Regions from separate parts of the Bradyrhizobium sp. 215_C5_N1_1 genome, predicted to be linked through region 1. Evidence: riboswitches for the same ligand, from Rfam matches in the RefSeq annotation. Region 1 holds a riboswitch; the other holds the start of a gene.

The links. Region 1 has a riboswitch for glycine ahead of AB7G19_RS16135 (D-amino acid dehydrogenase). Riboswitches for the same ligand answer to the same signal wherever they lie in the genome.
Region 2: it holds a riboswitch for glycine, as region 1 does, so the genes downstream of both, gcvT (glycine cleavage system aminomethyltransferase GcvT) here and AB7G19_RS16135 (D-amino acid dehydrogenase) in region 1, are expected to answer to the same signal.

What each region holds. Positions count from the first base shown of each region.
Region 1 covers NZ_CP197228.1:3,422,417-3,434,169, forward strand. The annotation lists gene AB7G19_RS16110 (M20 aminoacylase family protein) at 1-511, opposite strand, end outside; gene AB7G19_RS16115 (M81 family metallopeptidase) at 525-2,030, opposite strand; gene AB7G19_RS16120 (ABC transporter ATP-binding protein) at 2,244-3,893, opposite strand; gene AB7G19_RS16125 (ABC transporter permease) at 3,908-4,795, opposite strand; gene AB7G19_RS16130 (ABC transporter permease) at 4,816-5,757, opposite strand; gene AB7G19_RS16135 (D-amino acid dehydrogenase) at 5,939-7,240, opposite strand; glycine riboswitch at 7,308-7,421, opposite strand; glycine riboswitch at 7,425-7,528, opposite strand; gene AB7G19_RS16140 (M20/M25/M40 family metallo-hydrolase) at 7,622-8,752, opposite strand; gene AB7G19_RS16145 (ABC transporter substrate-binding protein) at 9,020-10,630, shown strand; gene AB7G19_RS16150 (glycosyltransferase family 39 protein) at 10,844-11,753, shown strand, end outside.
Region 2 covers NZ_CP197228.1:3,269,312-3,281,064, reverse strand. The annotation lists partial or broken gene AB7G19_RS15365 (diguanylate cyclase domain-containing protein) at 11-1,218, shown strand; gene AB7G19_RS15360 (TrmJ/YjtD family RNA methyltransferase) at 1,353-2,552, opposite strand; gene AB7G19_RS15355 (NADP-dependent isocitrate dehydrogenase) at 2,890-4,101, shown strand; gene AB7G19_RS15350 (DUF3455 domain-containing protein) at 4,200-4,706, shown strand; gene AB7G19_RS15345 (cyclic nucleotide-gated ion channel) at 4,711-5,937, opposite strand; gene alaS (alanine--tRNA ligase) at 5,944-8,622, opposite strand; glycine riboswitch at 8,856-8,944, shown strand; gene gcvT (glycine cleavage system aminomethyltransferase GcvT) at 9,107-10,255, shown strand; gene gcvH (glycine cleavage system protein GcvH) at 10,266-10,634, shown strand; gene gcvP (aminomethyl-transferring glycine dehydrogenase) at 10,815-11,753, shown strand, end outside.

The DNA of each region.
Region 1 (11,753 bases):
CGAGGTTGAGGTCGGGCGCGTTGTGCAGGCCGTAGAGCTCGTCGCAGGGAAACTTCTCGAACAGGCCGTCCTTGATCATCGCGCGAGCGCCACCAAGGCCTTCCTCGGCCGGCTGGAAGATCAGGTGCACGGTGCCGTCGAAATTTTTGGTCTCGGCGAGGTAGCGCGCGGTGCCGAGCAGCATGGTGGTGTGGCCGTCATGGCCGCAGCCGTGGAAGCGGCCGGGGATTTTCGAACTCCATTTCAGATTGGTGTTCTCTTCCATCGGCAGCGCGTCCATGTCGGCGCGCAGGCCGATGCGCTTGCCGCCCGAACCCTTGCCCTTGATCACGCCGATCACGCCGGTGCCGCCGAGACCGCGGTGCACCTCGATGCCCCAGCTCTTCAGCTTGTCGGCGACGATGCCTGAGGTGCGCACCTCCTCGAAGCCGATCTCGGGATGGGCGTGAAGGTCGCGCCTGATAGCGGTGAGTTCGTCGGCAAAGCCGTCGATGCGGTCGATCGTGGGCATGTGTCCTGTCCGGTTAGCGTGATGGGGGCGTGAAAACGGGGCCGTTCGGCTTGATGCGAATGCCCGGCCGCAGGCGCGTCCAGGGCAGGGTGGCTGTGTCGGCCGGCATCGCGCCGGGCGCGGCGCAGATCATCAGCTTTTCCGCGATCGGCTCGAAATCGGCGCGGAAGTGCACCGAGCTCTTGTTGACCAGAATCTTCTGCGCGGTCGGCTCGATGCCGACATAGCGGTACATCGCCTGATCGGCGAGCTGCGCCTTGTGCGAGGAGACGACGATGCGGACGTCACCGATGCGCAGGCATGCGGAGGGACCCATCTCCATCTCGCGGCCACCGTAGTAGGGGCCGGGCGCGATGAAGCGGCCGTCGGAGAGCTTTTCGACGATGAAGGTTTCGCGATAGGGCTCGTCGCCGGGAATGCCGGATTTGCCGCCGAGCGACAGCGTCACTGTGGCGCCGACGCCGGCCGCATGCGCGGCCTTGGCCGAGGCCGGATCGTAGATCGCGCCGGTCGCGGCGCTCGCCTTGTTGCGCACCAGTGCGCGCAGCATGCCGGTGGTGTCGGAATCGCCGCCGGCGCCGGGATTGTCCTGGGTGTCGGCGATGATGATCGGCTTGCTCGCACCCTTGGCGAGTTCCATCGCATGGCGCACGCCGTCGTCGGGCGACCAGATCTTGCCGTCGAAATCGTCCTCGTGGCTTTCGATCAGTTTGACGATCGCATCGGCCGCGCGGTCGGCATCGGCCTGCGTCTTGCCATAGGCGAACACGCTCGGGCCGCAGTCGCGGAAGTCGGCGGCGGGGAAGCCGGGCGCGAAGGACAGTGTCGGAACGGCGTCGCTCTCCAGCGCGGCCAGTTTTTCGTAGATGCCCTTGGTGGGAAAGTCATTGGTGCATTGCCAGCTGATCGCGATCAGGAACGGCAATTGGCGAAACGACTTTGCAAAGCGCTGCCTGGTCTGCAGCAGCAGGGCGAGGTGCCTTGCGGAGGCGCGGCCGGTCTCGGCCATGTCGACATGCGGATAGGTGCGGTAGGCGATCAGCGCGTCCGCGTGTTCCATCATCTCGGGCGTGACGTTGGCGTGCAGGTCGAGGCTGGCAACGAGCGGAACGTCCTTGCCGATGACGCCGCGCACGCGCGCCAAAATCTCGCCTTCGCCGTCGTCGAGATGCTCGGTCACCATCGCGCCATGCAGATCGAGATAGACCGCATCGAGCGGGCCGGCGGCGGCGATACCGTCGACCATCACCTTCACGATACGCTCGAAGGCGTCCCTGGTGACATGCGCCGACGGACTTGCGCCGCAGGCGATCGTCGGAATGAGGTTCCAGCCATTCGCTTCGGCGCTGTCGACGAAGCCGGCGAGACCGACATTGATGCGGCGCATCACCTTCAATACGTCGGCGCCTTCCGTCATGGCCGGCCAGCCGCCGCCATGCTGGAAGTCCGCGAAAGTCGCCTTCGTCGGGGCGAACGTGTTGGTCTCGTGCAGGAAGCCGCCGACGGCGATACGTGTCATTAATTCTGGTCCAGCGTTTGAAAGTGCGCGACGTTAGCCTTGGCTTCGAGGCGGGGGCAAGCGAGGAGCCCATGCCGCCGCGCATGGCTTTAAGTCATTTTCGAATGATGATGGTCGCTACCCGTCATTGCGAGCGAAGCGAAGCAATCCAGACCGTCTCCGCAGAGGGACTCTGGATTGCTTCGCTCCGCTCGCAATGACGAGTGGACAAACCTAAGCCGTCGCCGCGACGCCTTCCGACACCGGCCTGAAGTTCGCAAAATCCCAGCCGCGGCCCGGTGCGGCCTCCAGCAGCGCCCTGGTGTAGGCTTCCTTCGGATGCGTCAGCACCTCGGCGGCAAGGCCCTGTTCGACGACACGGCCGTGCTGCATCACCACGACCTCGTCGCAGATCTGGGCTGCGACGCGCAGATCGTGGGTGATGAACAGGATGGCGATGCCGAGCCGGTTCTGGATCTCGTCGAGCAGTTCCAGCACCTGCGCCTGAACCGAGACGTCGAGTGCCGAGACCGCTTCGTCCGCGACCAGCACGTCGGGGTCGAGCGCGAGCGCACGCGCAATGGCGATGCGCTGGCGCTGGCCGCCGGAGAACTGGTGCGGATAGCGCGTCACTGCGTCCGCGGGCAGGCCAACGAGCTCGAGCAGTTCGCGCGCCCGCTTCATCGCATCGGCATGCGAGGTGCCGTAATTGATCGGGCCTTCCGCGATGCTCTCGCCGACGGTAATCCGCGGGTTGAGCGAGCGATAGGGATCCTGGAACACGATCTGGATCTTCTGCCGGTGCGGCTGGAGCAGGCGGCGCGAGATGTCGGCGATCTCGCGGCCGGCGAGACGCACGCCGCCGGAGGTCGGATCGATCAGGCGCACGATGCACCGCGCGACGGTGGACTTGCCCGAGCCGCTCTCGCCGACGATGCCGAGCGTGCGGCCCTTGCGCAGCGTCAGCGTGACCTTGTCGGCGGCGACGACCTCGCGGCCTTTGCCGAAGAAGGCGCGCTCCTTATAGACCTTGCCAAGCTCGTTGGCCTCCAGCACCACCGGCTCCTTGGTCTCGGGCCGCGCCGCGCGCGGCACCAGGCTCGGCACCGCGGAAAGCAAATTGCGTGTGTACTCCATGGTCGGGTTGCGCAGCACGGTCTCGAGCGGGCCGGTCTCGACCAGCCGCCCCTGCCGCATCACAGCCACGCGGTCGGCGATCTCGGCCACCACACCCATGTCATGGGTGATGAACAGGACGGCCGTGCCGTGATCGCGCTGCAGGTCGCGGATCAGCGTCAGAATCTGCTTCTGCGTGGTGACGTCGAGCGCGGTGGTCGGCTCGTCGGCGATGAGCAGCTTCGGCTCCAGCACCAGCGCCATCGCAATCATGATGCGCTGGCGCTGGCCGCCGGACAGGCGATGCGGATAGGAGGCAAAGATGCGCTCGACCTGGGGCAGGCGGACCTGCTCCATCATGTCGAGAATGCGCTTCTTCCGCGCCTTGGCGTCGAGATTGGTGTGGGCGCGCAAGACCTCGTCGATCTGGCGGCCAACCGGCACGACGGGATTGAGCGCGGTCATCGGCTCCTGGAAGATCATCGCCATCTGCGTCGCGCGCAGCTGCCGCAGGCGGCGGTCGGTCGCGGTGAGGATCTCCTCGCCGACCAGCTTGACGCTGCCGCCGGTCGGCACCAGCGTGCCCTTCGGCAGCAGGCCCATCGTGGTCAGCGACGTCACCGACTTGCCCGAGCCGCTTTCACCGACGAGGCAGAGCGTCTCGCCCTGGTGCACCTGGACCGAGATGCCGTCGATGATGTTGGCGCCCTTCGGCTTCTTGCCGATGGAGACGACGAGGTTGTTGATGTCGAGGACTGGCTTGGTCATCACTTGATCCGTCATCACTTGCCCTCCCGCTGCTTCATGCGGGGATCGAGGGCGTCGCGGGCGGCGTCGCCGATCAGATTGATGCTGAGGATGGCGATCGAGAGCAGCAGGCCCGGCCAGAAGATCAGCGTCGGCTTGAGCTGAAAATACTGACGGCCCTCGGCCATGATGTTGCCCCAGGTCGGCGTCTCCGGCGAGATGCCGGCGCCGAGGAAGGAGAGAATGGCCTCGGTCAGGATCGCGGAGGCGCAGACATAGGTGCCCTGGACGATCAGCGGTGCGATCGTGTTCGGCATCAGATGGCGCCACATGATCTTCGGCAGGCTGGAGCCGACCGAGATCGCAGCCTCGACGTAAGGCTCCTCGCGCGCGGACAGCACGACCGAGCGTACCAGGCGTGCCACGCGCGGTATTTCGGGGATGGTGATCGCGACCAGCACGGTCCAGATGCTGGCGCCGGACAGCGACACCACGGCGATCGCGAGCAGGATGCTCGGCATCGCCATGAGGCCGTCCATGACGCGCATCAGGACGGCATCGACCAGCTTGAAGAAGCCGGAGACGAGGCCGATCGCAAGGCCGATGACGATCGACAGGATCGCCGAGCCGATGCCGATCAGGAGCGAGATGCGGCCGCCATAGATGACGCGCGACAAGAGGTCACGGCCATAGGCGTCGGTGCCGAGCAGGAACTGCGCCGAGGCCGGCTTCAGCCGCTGCGAGGGTGCAAGCTGGACCGGATCGTGCGGCGCGATCAGCGGCGCCAGGATCGAGACCAGCACGATCAGCGCGAGCAAGATCGTGGCCGCCGCGATGATCGGCGTCGAGGTGAGGAACCCGAAACGCGGCCGCAATGGCGACGTGATCGGAATGGACGACTGGGGAAGGCTATCGACGGACATTTTTGTTGCTATCCTTAGCCCTAGTACCGGATCCGGGGATCGAGCAGCGTGTAGGCGACGTCGATCAGGAGATTGACGACGACATAGATCAGCGACGTCAGCAGGATCATCGCCTGGATGACTGGGTAGTCGCGCGCCAACACCGCGTCCACCGTGAGGCGGCCGATGCCGGGGATGTTGAACACGCTCTCGGTGACGACGACGCCGGAGATCAGCAGCGCAAAGCCGGTGCCGATCACGGTGATGACGGGCACCGCGGCATTGCGCAGCGCATGGCGCATCATCACGGCGACCTCGTTGATGCCCTTGGCGCGGGCGGTGCGGACGTAGTCCTCACCGAGCACGTCGAGCATCGCCGCACGCGTCATGCGCGCGATCAGCGCGATGTAGATGAACGAGAGCGCGCAGGTCGGCAGGATGATGCGCTCGAAGAACGGTCCAAAGCCGTTGAAGATGCTGCGGAAGCCCTGCACCGGCACCCAGCGCAGGTCGATCGCGAAGACCTCGATCAGGAGATAGCCGACCACGAACACCGGCACGGAGAAGCCGAGCACGGAGAGGCCCATCACGAAACGATCGATCCAGGTGCCGTGCTTCCACGCCGCGATGACGCCCAGGGGCACGGCGACGATGACGGCCAGAATGATTGTCGAGAGCGCGATCGAGATCGACGGTTCGACGCGCTGGCTGATCATCTTCATGACTGGCAGGTTGGAGATCAGCGACGTCCCGAGATCGCCGTGCAGCAGCTTGTTCACCCAGGTGATGAATTGCACGATGAGCGGCTCGTTGAGGCCGAGCGAGTCGCGGATGCGTTCCAGCCGTTCCGGCGTCGCGTTATCGCCGGCGAGAATGGCGGCGGGATCGCCCGGCGTCAGCCGCAGCAGCAGGAAGACGAACAGCGCGACGACGCCCATCACGGGCACCGCGGCCAGAACGCGGCGAATGAGATAACCTAGCATGCACCTATCTCCGGCTGCGGAACTTGTGGGGCCGAGAGGCCCCCGTGGAATCGGTTCTGTCTATCATGCACGCCTGTCACTCGGGCTGGAAAGCCGGCCGGAGAAGCCGACCTTTCGGGGCAAATTGTGTGCCAAGGGCAAGGCGGTCGCAAGAGGCCGCCGAGCCTCCGATATCGGCCACTCAGGATGCATGGCGGAACTCGCGCTCAACCCTGAGTGAGGGTGCGGTCGGCGGTGCGTTGAGCCCGCGCCAGCCGTCGATGGTCCCGGTAATCATCTGCGCGGTCGCCGCCGACAAGGTCCAGCCGAGATGGCCGTGGCCGGTGTTGAAGAACACGCCCGGCATCCGTCCTGCGCGCACCACGGGCATCATGTTCGGCATCATCGGCCGCAGCCCGGCCCAGGGCACGACCTTGGACGTTTCGACGCCGGGGAAGTTGCTGCGCACCCAGTCGACCAGCGGCTGCACGCGGTCGGCGCGGATGTCGCGGTTGAAGTCGTTGAATTCGGCGGTGCCTGCGACGCGGAAACGATCGGCACCGAGCCGGCTGGTGACGATCTTGGCGGCTTCGTCGAGCAGGCTCACGGTCGGCGTGGCATTGCGGCTTGCGGCAGTGTCGAGCTGAACGGTGATCGAATAACCCTTCACCGGATAGACGTTGACGCGCTCGTCGAGGAGGGCGGCGAAGTGGCGGCTGGCCACACCGGCGCAGACCACGACGCCATCCGCCTTCAGCATGCCGCGCGCGAATGCGACAGCATCACTGGCCGAAAGACCAGCCCAGCCGATGACAAAGCCGCCACCTGCCTGGGCAATGGAATCGATGTTGGCTTCGTGGATAAAGGTCGCGCCGCGCCGCTTGCAGGCTTCAGCAAGTCCGCGCGTGAACTTGTGGATATCGCCGGTCGCATCCGACGGCGTGTAGAAGCCGCCAAAATAGTCCTTGCGCAGCGTCGGCTCGATGGCGCGGATCTCCTCCGGCGTCACCGGGCGGCGATCGAGCCCGCCTTCCTTCAATAGCGCATTGACCTGCAGGCCGGATTCAAAACCCTTCTTGTCGTGATAGATGTGCAGGATGCCGCGGCGTTCGAGATCGAAGTCGATGCCTTCGCGCTCCGCGATCTCGAACAGATGCTTGCGGGCTTCGATCGCGAGCCGCGTGGTCTGAACCGTGTTGGCGCGGTAGTTGCCGATATTGGCGACGAACTCGCTCATCCACGAATATTTGTGCCAGTTCGGCCGCGGGTTCATCAGCAGCGGCGCGTCGCGCCGGAACATCCAGCGCAGGCCTTTCAGGATCGTGGCGGTGCTGTTCCAGACTTCGGCATTGCTGGCGGAGAGCTGTCCGCCATTGGCGAAGGAGGTCTCCATCGCGGCGTAGCGGTGCTTGTCGAGCACCGTCACCTTGTATCCGCGTTCGAGCAGGGCATAGGCAGTCGTTACGCCGGTGATGCCGGCGCCGATGATGGCGATATGGGTCATGGCAGGTTCGGGGCTCCCGTGAGTTAGAGTCGGCTAACCGCCGGCCAAAGGCCGTTGGCGGCGCCCCATCTGTCACGGTTACCTGAGAGCTTGATCCGTTGCGGACCTCGGCGAGGTCAGCTCCGGACTATCCCCTTCGGTGGACGTCACGATCCCAAGATCGCGCCGCCTCTCTCCAGATCGTCCTGACGATACGGTCCTTTTGCCTGAGAGTTTCCGGGGCGGTTGCTCCGTCGGCGCCGCAACGAAAGCCTGAACTCTCGTTGCGATCTCTCCCGCATCGTCGCGTGGACAATCGAGCAGTACGATGCGCCTCATTTTTAGACAAGGCTAAATTTAAACCGCGACTGCCAACGCATTGTGCAGTGCGAAGTTGCGTCGTCAGTCGAGCGTCGCCAGCAAGCCGGCCATCAGGCGCCCGCGTTCAACTAGGCTCTCGACCTCGATGAACTCCTCGAGCGTGTGGCCGTTGCCGCCGCGCACGCCGAGGCCGTCGAGCGTCGGGATGCCCATCGCGCCGGTAAAGTTGCCGTCGGAGCCGCCGCCGGAGCTCGCATGCGGCAGCTCAGTGCCGAGCGATTTGGCGATGCCGCGCGCCTTCTCGTAAAGCGCCATGGTGCCGGCATCCGGCTCCCATACGGGGCGCGTGACGCCGCGCGTCACCTTGAACGTGACATCATTGGACGTGCCCGACAGCGCCAGCATCCGCTCGACGCCGCGGTCGAGATCGACCTGGCGCTTGGCCATGGACAGCGCCTCGCCGGTGGCGGTCGTGGCAACGCAATTGACCCATTGTCCGCCATGCACGACGCCGACCGAGAAAGTGCAGTCCTCCGTCGTCATCGCGTCGATGGCGAGGATCTGCCGCGCCATCTCGCGGATCGCCGAGCGTCCGGCCGACAATGTCGCGCCGGCATGGCTCGGCCGGCCCGTCGCTTCCAGATTGAAACGCGCGATGGCGTAACGTCCGGTGGTGACACCGTTGTCGGCGCGGCCCGGTTCGGGCACCAGCACATATTTGTTGCGCGCAGCCTCCGCCTCGATGATGTCGCGCGTCGAGGGCGTGCCGACTTCCTCGTCGGGCGTAAACAGCACGGTGATCGGCAGCGGCGTGGTGAAGGACGCACGTGCCAGCTGCCGGATCGCTTCCAGCGAGAGATAGTTGCCGCCCTTCATGTCGTAGATGCCGGGGCCGTAGCACTTGTCGCCCTCGCGCCGCCATTTCAGCTTCTCGATGGTGCCGACCGGGTGGACGGTATCCATGTGGCCGGCGATCAGGATGCCCGGCTCGCCCTGTTTCGGATGCGGGAAGCGCGCGCGGATCACGCCGCCGAAGCCCTGTCGACCGCCGATGCGTTCGATCGTCGCACCCATGATCGCCATATCCCGCGCTGCGATATCGAGCATGCGGTTGACGGCACCCGCGTCCCAGGTCGGGCTCTCGCATTCCACCCAGGTGCGCAGGCCCTCGAGCATCGCCTCGGAATCGAAGGGTAGATTGGCTGGATTCATCTTAATGTCTCTCAAGCTTCGAAAGATGGAACGCGCATTGCATTGGCGCGGACGGGACTGGCGGAAAGCGTTGTAGAGCCAAACCGATCTTTGTGGAGCCCGTGGGCGCGCCGCTTGGGGCTGCAGCGAAACCGGATTGACGCGCTCAACACTGTCTGCAAGTCTCGAAAGACAAAGGCATCGCATGAGGTTAGTTCGCCTAAAGAACGAACCGAATGCTCAACCAATAACCTGCCTTTGAACAGTTTCACGTCAGGAGAAACTTTTATGTTGAGCTTGATGCGCCGGGGGCGTCGCGCGTTCGCCTCCACACTTGCGCTATCGGTCGTTGCGCTTTCGACGGCGATGGCATCGCCGGTACTTGCCGCCGCCAGCAAGACCATCACCGCGGTGATGCATTCGGATCTGCGCATCATCGATCCGATTTTCACCACCGCCTACATTACGCGTGACCATGGCTACATGGTCTACGACACGCTGATCGCGACGGACTCGAACTTCAAGATCCAGCCGCAGATGGCGGACTGGAAGATCTCCGACGACAAGCTCACCTACACCTTCACGCTGCGCGACGGCCTGAAGTGGCACGACGGTACGCCGGTGACGGCGGAAGACTGCGCCGCTTCGCTGAAGCGCTGGGCCGCGGTCGACGGCATGGGCCAGCAGATGATGCAGTTTACTGCGAGCATCGAGGCGACCGACCCCAAGACGATCACGCTGAAGCTGAAGGAGCCCTACGGCCTCGTGCTCGAATCCATCGGCAAGCCGTCCTCGCGCGTCGCCTTCATGATGCCGAAGCGTCTCGCCGAAACGCCGCCGGACAAGCAGATCCCCGAGCAGATCGGCTCGGGTCCGTTCAAGTTCGTGCAGGGCGAATTCCAGCCCGGCGTGAAGGCGGTCTACGTCAAGAACACCGACTACGTGCCGCGCAAGGAGGCGTCGAGCTGGACTGCCGGAGGCAAGGTGGTCAAGGTTGATCGCGTCGAATGGATCACCATGCCGGATGCGCAGACCGCAGTGAACGCGCTGCAATCGGGCGACATCGACTTCATGGAAGTGCCGCCGTGGGATCTGCTGCCCGTGCTTGAAGGCAATGCCGACCTCAAGACCGAGACGCTGAACAAGTTCGGCTACCAGACCCTTGGGCGCATGAACTTCCTCTATCCGCCCTTCGACAATCCGAAGATCCGCCGTGCCGCACTTCTGGCCATGAACCAGAAGGACGTGCTCGACGCGCTCGTCGGTAATCCCAAATACTACAAGATCTGCGGTGCGTTCTTCATCTGCGATACGCCGTTCGCGACCGACGTCGGCTCGGAATCGCTGGTCAAGGGCAACGGCATGGCGGAAGCCAAGAAGGCGCTCGCCGAGTCCGGCTATGACGGCACGCCCGTCGTGGTCATGGTGCCCGGCGACGTCGTGACGCTGAAGGCGCAGCCGACGGTCGCGGTGCAGTTGCTCCGCGAGGCCGGCTTCAAGGTCGACGCGCAGGCGACCGACTGGCAGACGGTGGTCAGCCGGCGCGCCAGCCAGAAGCCTCCGAAGGAGGGCGGCTGGAACATGTTCTTCACCAACTGGGTCAGCGCCGACGTGTCCAACCCGATCGCCAATCTGTCGATCGGCGGCCAGGGCAAGAAGGGCTGGTTCGGCTGGGCGGAAAACGCCAAGATCGAGAAGCTCAAGGACGACTTCGTCCGCGCCGCCTCGCTCGACGATCAGAAGAAGATCGCGACCGAGATCCAGAAGGAAGCCTATGACCAGGTGATCTACGTGCCGCTCGGCCAGTATCTGGCGCCGAGCGCGTGGCGGAAGTCGCTCACCGGCGTGCTCGACGGCCCGGCGACGCCGGTGTTCTGGAACATCGACAAGACCGAGTAAGGCGAGGGCGCGCCAGCGCGCCTTCCCCGAGCGTTACGCGGCGTCGCTGTCATCAGCGGCGCCGTTTTCGTTTGTCAGCCTCGCGTCAGCTTTTAACTCTTCCAGTGTCCAATCATTGCTATTTGTTTCTGACTTGAAATAGATGTGCGCGGTTCGCACATCACTTCCTTCCTGCATTTGAGTCCCGTGTCGATTGATTTTTCATTTCGGGCGATGGCCGAGCGGTCCGATCGCGCGCCGGCGCGATGGCGGCGGCCTTTCCTGCGCTGGCTCGACGGCGTCGAGGCGGGTTGGGCCGTTCCGCTTCTCATTGTGTGCTTTGTCGCGCTCTGGACGATCTATCTGGTCGTTGCCTATGCCGGCAGCGGCCTGCACCCTGATACCCTCGAGGCCTGGACGCTCGGGCGCCGTTTCGCGTGGGGCTACCACAAGCATCCGCCGCTGATGGGCTGGGTTACGGCGGTGTGGACCTCCGTCTTCCCGCTCAGCGACTGGTCGCTGCAATTGATGGCGATGGCCAATGCCGGGCTCGCCCTGTTTTTCGTCGACCGGATCGCACGGCAGTTCGTGACCGGGCACAAACGCATCCTGGTGCTGCTGCTCCTGATGCTGACGCCGGCCTATCAATTCCACGCCCAGCGCTTCAATGCCAATACGGTGCTGCTTGCGCTCTGGCCGCTCGCGACCTGGTGTTTTCTGCGCGCGTTCGAGACCCGCAGCGCGGCCTGGGCGGTCGCCGTAGGATGCACGACGGCGCTGGCGATGGTCGGCAAATATTATTCGGTCTTCCTCGTGGCGAGCTTTGCATTTGCCGCGCTGGCGCATCCCGCGCGCCGCGCCTATTTCGCGTCCGCTTCGCCGTGGATATCGGTCGTGGTCGGGGTCGCGATGTTGTCGCCGCATATCTACTGGCTCGCGACGACGGGCGCGTCGGCCTTCACCTACGCGATGGCGCACGCCAACGGCAACTTCGTGAGCTCGCTCGGCGAGGTGCAGAACTTCCTGCTCGGACTCGTGGCGGCCATCAGCGTATCGGCCGTCTTCTGGGTGATCATCGCCGGCACACGGCTGAAACAATTTGCGGCCGACTTCGCCGCGATGAGTTCCGGCCTGCGGCTTCTTT
Region 2 (11,753 bases), 150 kb from region 1:
ACGCTCTGCAATGCAATCGGACGAGGGACTCTACAGTGCGCCACGCTGGCGCCTGACACGCTGGCTCGCCGAGCCGGGGCTAGGTGTTCCCGACGACATCCGCGCCGCGCTCATTGTCCAGCTCTATGGATCGCTGCCGGTTTTTGCTGCCGGCGCCGTCAACACCATTGCCGTCGCCGCCGTGATCGCTGGCCGCAAGCAGACTGCACCATTCATTGTCTGGCTGGTCATGGAGATCGCGATCTGCCTGGCCCGCCTCGCCGTGCTCGTCAGCGCGCATCGCAGGGCGCGTGCCCACTGCCCGACGCCGACCGACCTTCATCTCCTGCTCGCGGTCGCCTGGAGCGCCAGCGTTGGATTTGGCGTCGTTGCCAGCCTGGCCAGCGGGGACTGGGTCGTCGCCATGCTGGCCTCGCTCTCGGCGGCGGCGATGGTTGGCGGCATCTGCTTCCGCAATTTCGGCGCGCCGCGGCTGGCCGGGACCATGATCCTGCTGAGCCTCGGTCCCATCATCCCCGGCGCTGCGTTCGCCGGCGAGCCGCTGTTCTACATCGTCTACCTCCAGGTGCCGATGTATCTGGCCGCGATGACGGCCGCCGCCTTCCGCCTCAATCGGATGCTGATCACCACCATGCGCGCCGAACGCGAGAACAGCCATCGCGCACATCATGATGCACTCACGGGGCTGCTCAATCGCGCGGGCTTCGTCGAGGCACTCAGCGCCAGACTTGGAGCCCACGCCGAACGACGGTTCGCTGTGATGTTCTTCGATCTCGACGACTTCAAACCGGTCAACGACACGTTCGGACATGCGGCGGCGACGAGGTGCTGAAAGCGGTGGCCGGGCGCGTGCGCCGGGCGCTGCCGGACGGCGCGGTGGTCGCCCGGATGGGTGGCGACGAGTTCGTCGTGCTCGTCGACGGCGTCACGGCCGAAATGGCCCAGGAGGCGGGATACCGCCTCATCAGCGAGGTTGCCGTCTCCTATGAGCTCGGCGGCGAGGTGCGCGCCGGTGTCGGCGCCAGCGTCGGCATTGCGATGTCGCCGGATCATGGCGCCGAAGTCGAGGAATTGCTCGCGGTCGCCGATGCAGCACTTTACGAGGCGAAGTCAGGCGGTAAATCGCGTTGCTGCCTCGCCTCGGTCGAGACCAACCTCGCGGCGTTACGTCGGCTGCAGCAGAGCGGCCCAAAAGCCCCGGTCGCAAGCGCCGCCTGACGCAGTACGACTAACGCACCCCACAAGCGCGATCTCGTAGGGTGGGCAAAGCGAAGCGGGCCTACCATCGCGCTCGAAGGCAAAATGGTGGGCACGGCGCTACGCGCCTTTGCCCACCCTACGAGAGCTCCGGCCTACGCGCTCTGCTCGATCATCCCCTGCAACCGCACCAGCTCCGCCTCGAGATCGCGCTCGACGTCCGCTGCCCGGATCTCCAGCACGCGATAGTCGCGCGCCTCCAGCCACGTCCGCCGACCCGCACGATCAGCCGCGATGGTCTCGCCCTCGCCCGGGTTGACCAGCTCGATCGCGATCCGGTGCGGGAACGAGACGAAATCGGGAATGTGCCGGCCGACCGGGGTCTGGCGCTTGAACCCTCCTGCGAAGCGGCGGTCGCGGGTCAGGGCCTGCCAGAGCAGGCGCTCGGCATCGGTCGGGTTGCGGCGGAGCAGGCGGGCGAGGCCGCGCACGGTCGATCCGCTGTCGGGTACGCCGCCGCCCTGGCCGTGCTCGGCCAGCAACGCGCGCAGGCGCGTGGCCTGCTCGCCGTCGAGCACGCCGCCCTTGGCCGGGCCCTTGCGCCCTTCCGCGATCGCCATCACCACACCATGCAGGGTGTGCATGTCCTGCTTGGTCGGCTCCATCCGGCTGAAGATGTTGCGCAGGTTGACCAGCATGGTGTCGCGCTTCTCGGCCGGGCGCAGGAATTCGACCCGGTCGAGCTCGCGGATGAGGTTGTCGAAGAAGGCCTGCATCTGGTGCTGCGAGGCGCGCTCGGACCGCTCGGGCATGCTGTGCGGCAGCTCGCCTGACGTTGCCCGCTTGAACCATTCATAGCCAACCAGCAGCACGGCCTGGGCGAGGTTGAGCGAGGCAAAGCCCGGATTGACCGGGAAGGTGATGATGCGATTCGAGAGCCCAACCTCCTCGTTGGTCAGCCCCCAGCGCTCGCGGCCGAACAGGATGCCGGCCTTGCCCCCGGTCGCGACGTGACCCGAGATCTCGGCCGCGGCTGCCTCGGGCCCCACCACCGGCTTGGCCTGGTCATGGGGACGCGCGGTGGTGGCGAACAGCAGATCGAGGTCGGCGACCGCCTCGCCGACCGTGTCGAACAATTCGACCTTTTCCAGAATATAGTCGGCGCCGGCCGCGGCGCGCTGCGCGGCGATATTGGGCCAGCCGTCGCGAGGATTGACGATGCGCAATCGGCTGAGCGCAAAATTGCCCATGGCGCGCGCGGCCATGCCGATGTTTTCGCCAAGCTGCGGCTCGACCAGGATCACGATGGGACCGTCGAGGGAAAGGCCCGCCTTGCTCTTGTCAGTCCCCGACATCTCGCTTCGCTTTCACACTGGTTCTCAAGGCCTTGGCAAGGCGCTCTTCAGGAATTGATTCAAAGCCGGCCCAAGGGGCCGGCTGCCCGTTCGCCTGTCGTTTGCCTGTCCTGACGAAATTCTCAAGGGAAATAACGGGTTGGATTCGACTTTTGAATCTCTTCTGAAGCCTGAGGCTCGCCCCCGCGGCAGGGCCCGCCCCGCCCCCCATCTGGGCAAGCTGGATGAGCTAAAAGTGCATAATCCCTTGGCTTTCGCCCGCTGCAGTCCGGTGCTAAGAGGCGGCGGATATTCCCGTGGCGCGCCAAAGCGCCGTTCCTAAGAGGCTTCCCCGATCATGGCAAAAATCAAGGTGTCCAACCCCGTCGTCGAACTCGATGGCGACGAGATGACCCGGATCATCTGGCAGTACATCAAGGACAAGCTGATCAACCCGTACCTTGATGTCGAGCTGCTGTATTTCGACCTGGGCATGGAGTACCGCGACGAGACCAACGATCAGGTCACCATCGACGCCGCCGAAGCCATCAAGAAGGTCGGCGTCGGCGTCAAGTGCGCCACTATCACCCCGGACGAGGCCCGGGTGAAGGAGTTCAACCTCAAGCAGATGTGGAAGTCGCCGAACGGCACCATCCGCAACATCCTCGGCGGCGTGATCTTCCGCGAGCCGATCATCTGCAAGAATGTGCCGCGCCTGGTTCCCGGCTGGACCAAGCCGATCATCATCGGCCGCCACGCCTATGGCGACCAGTATCGCGCCACCGACATCAAGTTCCCCGGCAAGGGCACGCTGACGATGAAGTTCGTCGGCGAGGACGGCACCGTCATCGAGAAGGAAGTGTTCAAGACCCCGGGGTCCGGCGTCGCGATGCAGATGTACAATCTCGACGACTCCATCATCGACTTCGCACGCGCCTCGCTGAACTACGGCCTGCTGCGCAACTACCCGGTCTACCTCTCGACCAAGAACACCATCCTCAAGGTCTATGACGGCCGCTTCAAGGATATCTTCCAGGACATCTACGACCGCGAGTTCAAAAAGGAATTCGAGGCCAAGGGCCTGACCTACGAGCACCGCCTGATCGACGACATGGTGGCTTCGGCCCTGAAGTGGTCCGGCGGCTATGTCTGGGCCTGTAAGAACTACGACGGCGACGTGCAGTCCGATACGGTCGCGCAGGGCTACGGCTCGCTCGGCCTGATGACCTCGGTGCTGCTCACCCCCGACGGCAAGACCGTGGAAGCCGAAGCCGCTCACGGCACGGTGACCCGCCATTACCGCGAGCACCAGAAGGGCAAGGAGACCTCGACCAACTCGATCGCGTCGATTTTCGCCTGGACCCGCGGCCTGTCGCATCGCGCCAAGCTCGACAACAATGCCGAGCTTGCCAAGTTCGCGAGCACGTTGGAGAAGGTCTGCGTCGACACCGTCGAGGAAGGCTACATGACCAAGGACCTCGCGCTCCTGGTCGGCGCCGACCAGCGCTGGCTCTCGACCACCGGCTTCCTCGACAAGGTCGCAGAGAACCTCACGAAAGCGTTGGCGTAAGCCCGCGCATTATTTTTGCCTGATCGGGGTTAGACATCATTATGGGCCGCGCTTGGGCGCGGCCCATTCATTTTGACACCGTTGCGCGGAGGCCACCCATGTCCATCGTCAAGTTCGCTGTCCCCTGCCTGATGCTGCTGGCCGCCCTGGCCGGGCCGGCCGCCGCCGCGGAGCCGCTCCCCGACGCCATCGCCGCCCCCGGCGAGACCGTCGTGCTCAGCGTCCATGCCGAAGGCGCGCAGGTCTATGACTGCAAGGCAGCCGCCGACGGCAAGCTTGCCTGGGCCTTCCGCGAGCCGGTGGCGACGCTGCTCGCCGAGGGCAAGACCGTCGGCCGCCACTATGCCGGCCCGAACTGGGAACTCGCCGACGGCAGCGCCGTGGCCGGCAAGGCCATCGGCAACGCGCCGGGCGCAACCGCCGCCGATATCCCCTGGCTCAAGCTGGAGGTCGCCTCCCGCCGCGGCAGCGGCGTGCTGACGCCCGTCACCACCGTCCAGCGCATCAACACCCACGGCGGCAAGCTCGAGGGTTCTTGCGACAAGGCCGGCGAATTCAAAAGCGCGCCCTACTCGGCCGACTACATTTTCCTGAAGAAGGGCTGACCGCTTAGGAGGCGGTGTCGTCGCGCTCCGCCTGCGCCAATTCTGCCGCCGCAAGATCGCCGGTCTCCTCGAGCCGTGCCTTCGCGGTCTGGTGGACGTGGGCGGCGAGCGTCGGCATGCGCTCGATCAGCGCGTGAAAATCCTGGGCGTCGAGCACGAGCAGCCGCGTCTTGCGCGTCGCCGTCACCGTACCGCTGCGTTTGGTCTTGTGCAGCAGCGCGATCTCGCCAAAGAACGTGCCGTCGGCGAGCCGCACCTGCTGGCTCGGCAGCGTGATCTCGACCTCGCCGGCAGTGATGAAATACATCGACGAGGCGGTATCGCCACGGCGCACCAATATCTCGCCCTGCTCGATGGTGCGGGCGCGGAGCAGCCGCATGATGTCGGCGATCTCCGCGGCCGAAAGATGCGAGAACAACGGCACCCGCGCCAGCATGCCCCAGGTCACCACGAAGTCGCGCCGCCTCACCTCCTCGGCAAAGGCGGTCGAGATGATCGCGACCGGCAGCGCGATCATGGCAAAACCTGAGATGATCGCAAACACCGAGACGAATTTGCCGAGCGGCGTCACCGGCACGACGTCGCCATAGCCGACGGTGCCGAGCGTCACGATTGCCCACCACATCGCGTCCGGAATGGTGCCGAGCTTGCTGGGCTGCACATCACGCTCGATGGCGTAGAGCAGCGAGGCGAAGGTCAGTACCACGCCGATCAGGATGACGATGCAGCCGATCAGCGCACGCCGCTCGGCATGGATGGCCGCGAGCAGCGAGCGCATCGCCGGCGAATAACGGATCAGCTTGAAGAACGGCAGCACGCCGAGCCCAGCCAGCGTCGCGTGCCGGCCGGTGGCCAGCACGATCGCGGCCGGCAGGAACGCCATGAGGTCGATGATACCGAGCGCGGAGAAGGCATAAGAGAGCCGGTCGGACAGCGCGGAGCCGTTGCGCTGGGTGTGCCCCGCCACGGTCCACAGCCGCGCCAGATATTCGAGCGCGAACACGATGACGGCGAGGACGGCGACCGCGCTGAACAGCGTGTCGAACCGCGCGTCGAGCTCCGGCACCGAGGCGAGGATCATCGCGACCACGTCGAGCACGATGACGCTGATGATCACCTGGATGAAGCGCGACCCGATCGAGTAGGCGAGCGGATCGTGCTCCAGCAATTCGTACAGGCGATCCCTTAGGTTGGGATCGGCCGAGCCACGTCCTCGCGGAACGAGGCGCATGGCCGTTTACGCGCCTGCCATCGCTTTTTCGATCGCCGCGAGCGCCTCGGGCGCCTTGGCGCCATCGGGACCGCCAGCCTGCGCCATGTCGGGCCGGCCGCCGCCGCCCTTGCCGCCGAGCGCCTCGGAGGCGACGCGCACCAGGTTCACGGCATTGAAGCGCGCGGTGAGATCGGCGGTGACGCCGACCACGATCCCGGCCTTGCCGTCCTCGGTGACGCCGACGATGGCGACCACGCCGGAGCCGATCTGCTTCTTGCCGTCGTCCGCAAGGCTCTTGAGATCCTTCATCTCGATGCCCTCGACCGCGCGCGCCATCAGCTTGACGTCGCCGACCTCGCGCACGCCTGCGGCTGCGCCGTTCCCGACGGATGTACCGCCGCCCATCGCGAGCTTCTTGCGGGCGTCGGAGAGCTCGCGCTCGAGCTTCTTGCGCTCCTCCATCAGGGCTGTGATGCGCGCCGGGACGTCGTCGATCGAGGTGCGCAGCTCGTTGGCCGCGGTCTTCGCCAGCGCCATGGTCTCGTTGGCGTGCCTGCGCGCGTAGTTGCCGGTCAGCGCCTCGATGCGGCGCACGCCGGAGGCGACCGCGCTCTCGCCGGTCAGCGTGATCAGGCCGATGTCGCCGGTGCGCTTCACATGGGTGCCGCCGCAGAGCTCGACGGACCAGCCGAGCGCGTTGGTGCCGCGCTCCCGCGCGGTCCGGCCCATCGAGACGACGCGGACCTCGTCGCCATACTTTTCGCCGAACAGCGCGCGCGCGCCGGCCTCGCGCGCTTCATCGACTCCCATCACGCGTGTCGTGACTTCGTCGTTCTCCAGCACCACGTCGTTGGCGATGTCCTCGACGCGGGCAAGCTCTTCCGCCGTGATCGGCTTCGGATGCACGAAGTCGAAACGCAAACGATCCGGCGCGACCATCGAGCCGCGCTGGGCGATGTGGTCGCCGAGCACCTGGCGCAGCGCCTCGTGGATGAGATGCGTTGCCGAATGGTGCGCGCGGATCGAGGAACGCCTGCCGTGATCGACCTCGAGCTGCAGCGCGGTGCCGAGCTTCAGCTCGCCGCTCTCCACGGTGCCGACGTGAACGAAGAGATCGCCGAGCTTCTTCTGCGTGTCGGTGACGCGGAACTTGATGCCGCCCTCGCCGCTGAGCACGCCGGTGTCGCCGACCTGACCGCCTGATTCCGCGTAGAACGGCGTCTGGTTGAGCACGATCGCGCCGGTCTCGCCGGCCTTGAGGCTCGCGGTTTCCTGGCCGTCCTTCACCAGCGCGGAGACCACGCCTTCGGCACTCTCGGTCTCATAGCCGAGGAATTCGGTGGCCCCGAGCTTCTCGCGCAGCGGGAACCAGATCGCTTCGGAAGCCGCCTCGCCCGAACCCTTCCAGGACTCGCGCGCCTTGGCCTTCTGGCGCTCCATCGCGTCGGTGAAGGAGGCCTGGTCGACGCCGATGCCGCGCGATTTCAGTGCGTCCTGGGTCAGGTCGAGCGGGAAACCGTAGGTGTCGTACAGCGTGAAGGCGACGTCGCCGTCAAACATGTCGCCCTTCTTCAGGGACGCGCTCTTCTCGTCGAGGATGGCAAGGCCGCGCACCAGCGTCTTGCGGAAGCGGGTCTCTTCCAGCCGCAGCGTTTCCTCGATCAGATTCTCCGCGCGCATCAGGTCGGGATAGGCCTGGCCCATCTCGCGGACCAGCGCCCAGACCAGGCGATGCATCAGCGGCTCTTTGGCACCCAGCAGCTGCGCATGGCGCATCGCGCGGCGCATGATCCGGCGCAGCACATAGCCGCGGCCCTCGTTGGAGGGCAGCACGCCATCCGCGACCAGGAAGGCCGAGGAACGCAAATGGTCGGCAATGACGCGGAACGAGGCCACGGTCTGCTCGTTCGGCCCGGCGCCGAGCGCCGACGACGTCGCATCGATCAGATGGCGGAACAGATCGGTCTCGAACACGCTGTCGACGCCCTGCATGATGCTGGCCATGCGCTCCAGCCCCATGCCGGTGTCGATCGAGGGACGCGGCAGATCCACGCGCTCCTCCTTCGTCACCTGCTCGTATTGCATGAACACGAGATTCCAGAATTCGAGGAAGCGATCGCCATCCTCTTCCGGCGAGCCCGGAGGTCCGCCCCAGATGTGGTCGCCGCGGTCGATGAAGATCTCCGAGCACGGGCCGCACGGCCCGGTGTCGCCCATCGCCCAGAAATTGTCCGAGGTCGGGATGCGGATGATGCGGTCGTCGGAGAAGCCCGCGATCTTCTTCCACAGCCCGGCCGCCTCGTCGTCGGTGTGGTAGACGGTGACGAGCAGCTTGTCCTTCTTGAGCCCGAACTCCCGCGTGATCAGGGTCCAGGCCAGCTCGATCGCGCGCTCCTTGAAATAGTCGCCGAACGAGAAATTGCCGAGCATCTCGAAGAAGGTGAGATGGCGCGCGGTGTAGCCGACATTGTCGAGGTCGTTGTGCTTGCCGCCGGCGCGCACGCATTTCTGCGACGTGGTGGCGCGCTGATAGGGCCGCTTCTCGACGCCGGTGAAGACGTTCTTGAACTGCACCATGCCGGCATTGGTGAACATCAGCGTGGGATCGTTGCGCGGCACCAATGGCGAGGACGACACGATCTCGTGGCCGTTCTCGGCAAAGAAGTTCAGAAAGGTCGACCTGATCTCGTTGACGCCGCTCATGTTCATCCAATCGGGTGTGCTTGGACCCGCGATACGCCATCCAAACCGGGCATTTGGGCTGATATCTGCGGGTCAAAGCGCTTTTAGACAAGGCCAGCTGCGCTGTCCAGAAACTGTGCAAGGAGATCAGTGAGTTGCCGCAGGCGCGCAATCCCGTTTGCAATCCCGTTGAAAGCCGCCAGGTGCGCGTTGACAGGCTTGGCCGGCCTGTGGTCTGTACCCATCTGTATCGTACGGCCACGTCGGGAGAGACCGGCTTTGGTGCCGGCGCCGAAGGAGCAACCGCCCCGGAAACTCTCAGGCAAAAGGACCGCGTGGCTTTGACGACATCTGGAAAGAGGCGCCGACGGGCAAATACCTTTTCATAAGGGTTGGCCCGGACTGCGTCCGCCGACGGGATAATACTCTCAGGCACAGCGACAGATGGGGCTTCGACTGGTGTCCATCGGGGAATCGTCCCCGGGGAACCGCCGAGGGCCCCGTAATGCTTGCGCGCCACGACCAAGATTCCCTCAAACGTACGCCCCTTCACGGGCTTCATGTCTCCCTCGGCGGCAAGATGGTGCCGTTCGCGGGCTATGACATGCCCGTTCAGTACCCCGCGGGCGTCCTGAAAGAGCACCTCCATACCCGTTCCTCCGCCGGCCTGTTCGACGTCTCCCATATGGGCCAGCTCGCGCTCCGGCCGAAGTCGGGCAAGGTCGAGGACGCCGCCCGCGCGCTGGAACGGCTGGTGCCGCAGGATATCGTGGCGATCGCCCCGGGACGGCAGCGCTATGCCCAGTTCACCAATCCGGACGGCGGCATTCTCGACGATCTGATGGTCGCCAATTTCGGCGATCACCTGTTCCTGGTCGTCAACGCCGCCTGCAAGGAAGCGGACGAGGCGCATCTGCGCGCGCATCTCTCGGACGACTGCATCATCGATTCGCTTCAAGACCGCGCCCTGATCGCGCTGCAGGGCCCGAAGGCGGAAGCGGTGCTGGCGAAATTGTGTGCAGAGGCGCCCGCCATGAAGTTCATGGATGCCGGCCCGCACAAGGTCGCCGGCCTCGACTGCTTCGTCTCGCGCTCCGGCTACACCGGCGAGGACGGGTTCGAGATTTCGGTCCCCGCGGCCGATGCCGAGCGCCTCGCCAAAACGCTGCTGGACAATCCCGATGTGATGCCGATCGGCTTAGGGGCCCGCGACAGCCTGCGGCTGGAAGCCGGGCTCTGCCTCTACGGCCACGACATCGACACCGCCACCACGCCGGTCGAGGCCGCGCTGGAATGGTCGGTGCAGAAGAGTCGCCGCAGCGGCGGCGCGCGCACCGGCGGCTTTCCCGGCACTGATGCGATCCTCGCTCATTTCGATAACGGCGCAAGCCGCCGCCGCGTCGGCCTGCGTACGGAAGGCCGCGCGCCGGTGCGCGAGGGCGCGCTGCTGTTTGCGGATGACGCCGGCGGCGAGCCGATCGGAAAGGTCACCTCGGGCGGCTTCGGCCCGAGCCTGAATGCGCCGGTCGCGATGGGCTACGTGCCCACGGCATCGAGCGCGCTCGATACAAAACTGTTCGCCGAGGTGCGCGGCCAGCGGCTGCCGCTCACGGTCGCCGCCATGCCTTTCGTGAAAAACACCTACAAACGCTGAGGACAAGACAATGACCACGACGCTGTACACCTCCGACCACGAATGGCTGGCCATCGACGGCGACGTCGCCACCGTCGGCATCACCGACTACGCGCAGTCCCAGCTCGGCGACGTCGTGTTCGTCGAGCTGCCCAAAGCCGGCCGTGCGCTGAAGAAGGCCGAAGCCGCCGCCGTCGTGGAGTCGGTGAAGGCCGCCTCCGACGTCTACGCGCCTGTTACGGGCGAAGTGCTCGAGACCAACGACGCGCTCGCCGCCGAGCCGGCGCTGGTGAACTCGGACGCGCAAGGCAAGGCGTGGTTCTTCAAGATCAGAATTGCCGACAAGAGCGAGCTCGGCGGCCTCATGGATGAGGCCGCCTACAAGGCACATACGGCGTGAGATGAAGCGAACTCTGACCTCATATTCGGTGTCATCACCCGCCTTGTGCGCACTGCGCACTGGGGCGGGTGATCCAGTACGCCGCGGCTTCTCGGCTCAAGCCGTGACGCCTGCGTTTACTGGATGCCCCGCCTTCGCGGGGCATGACGGCGACAGCGAAATCTAAAGCGAGGACCCATGATGACCGCGCACCGCAAATCCAATGGCGACACCGCCGCCACCTTCGTTCGCCGCCACATCGGCCCGTCGGCGCGCGACGTCACCGCAATGCTGGAGGCCGTCGGCGCCAAGAGCGTGGACGCCCTGATGGCGGAGACGCTGCCGGCCTCGATCCGGCAGACCGCCCCGCTCGACCTCGGCAAGCCCTTGAGCGAGACCGAGGCGATCGCGCACATGGCCGAGCTCGCGCGAGAGAACCAGGTCTTCACCTCGCTGATCGGCCAGGGCTATTCCGGCACGGTTTTGCCCGCGGTGATCCAGCGCAACATTTTGGAGAACCCGGCCTGGTACACGGCCTACACGCCCTACCAGCCCGAGATCAGCCAGGGCCGGCTGGAGGCGCTGCTCAACTTCCAGACCATGATCTGCGACCTCACCGGGCTCGACGTCGCCAACGCCTCGCTGCTCGACGAGGCGACCGCCGCGGCCGAAGCCATGGCGCTCGCCGAGCGCCACTCGCGGGTCGAAGCAAAAGCCTTCTTCGTCGACAAGGACGTGCATCCGCAGACGCTGGCGGTGATGCGCACCCGCGCCGAGCCGCTGGGCTGGACCCTGATCGTCGGTGATCCCCTCGCCGATCTCGACAAGGCCGACGTGGTCGGCGCGCTGCTGCAATATCCGGGCTCCTCGGGCGCCGTGCGCGACCTCAGGCCCGCGATCGCGACGTTGAAGGCCAAGGGCGCGCTCGCGATCGTTGCCGCCGATCTCTTGGCACTGACGCTGCTCGCCTCGCCCGGCGAGTTGGGCGCCGACATCGCGATCGGCTCGGCGCAGCGCTTCGGTGTGCCGATGGGTTATGGCGGGCCGCACGCGGCCTATATGGCGGTGCGCGATGCACTGAAGCGCTCGCTGCCCGGCCGCATCGTCGGCCTCTCCGTGGACTCGCGCGGGATGCCGGCC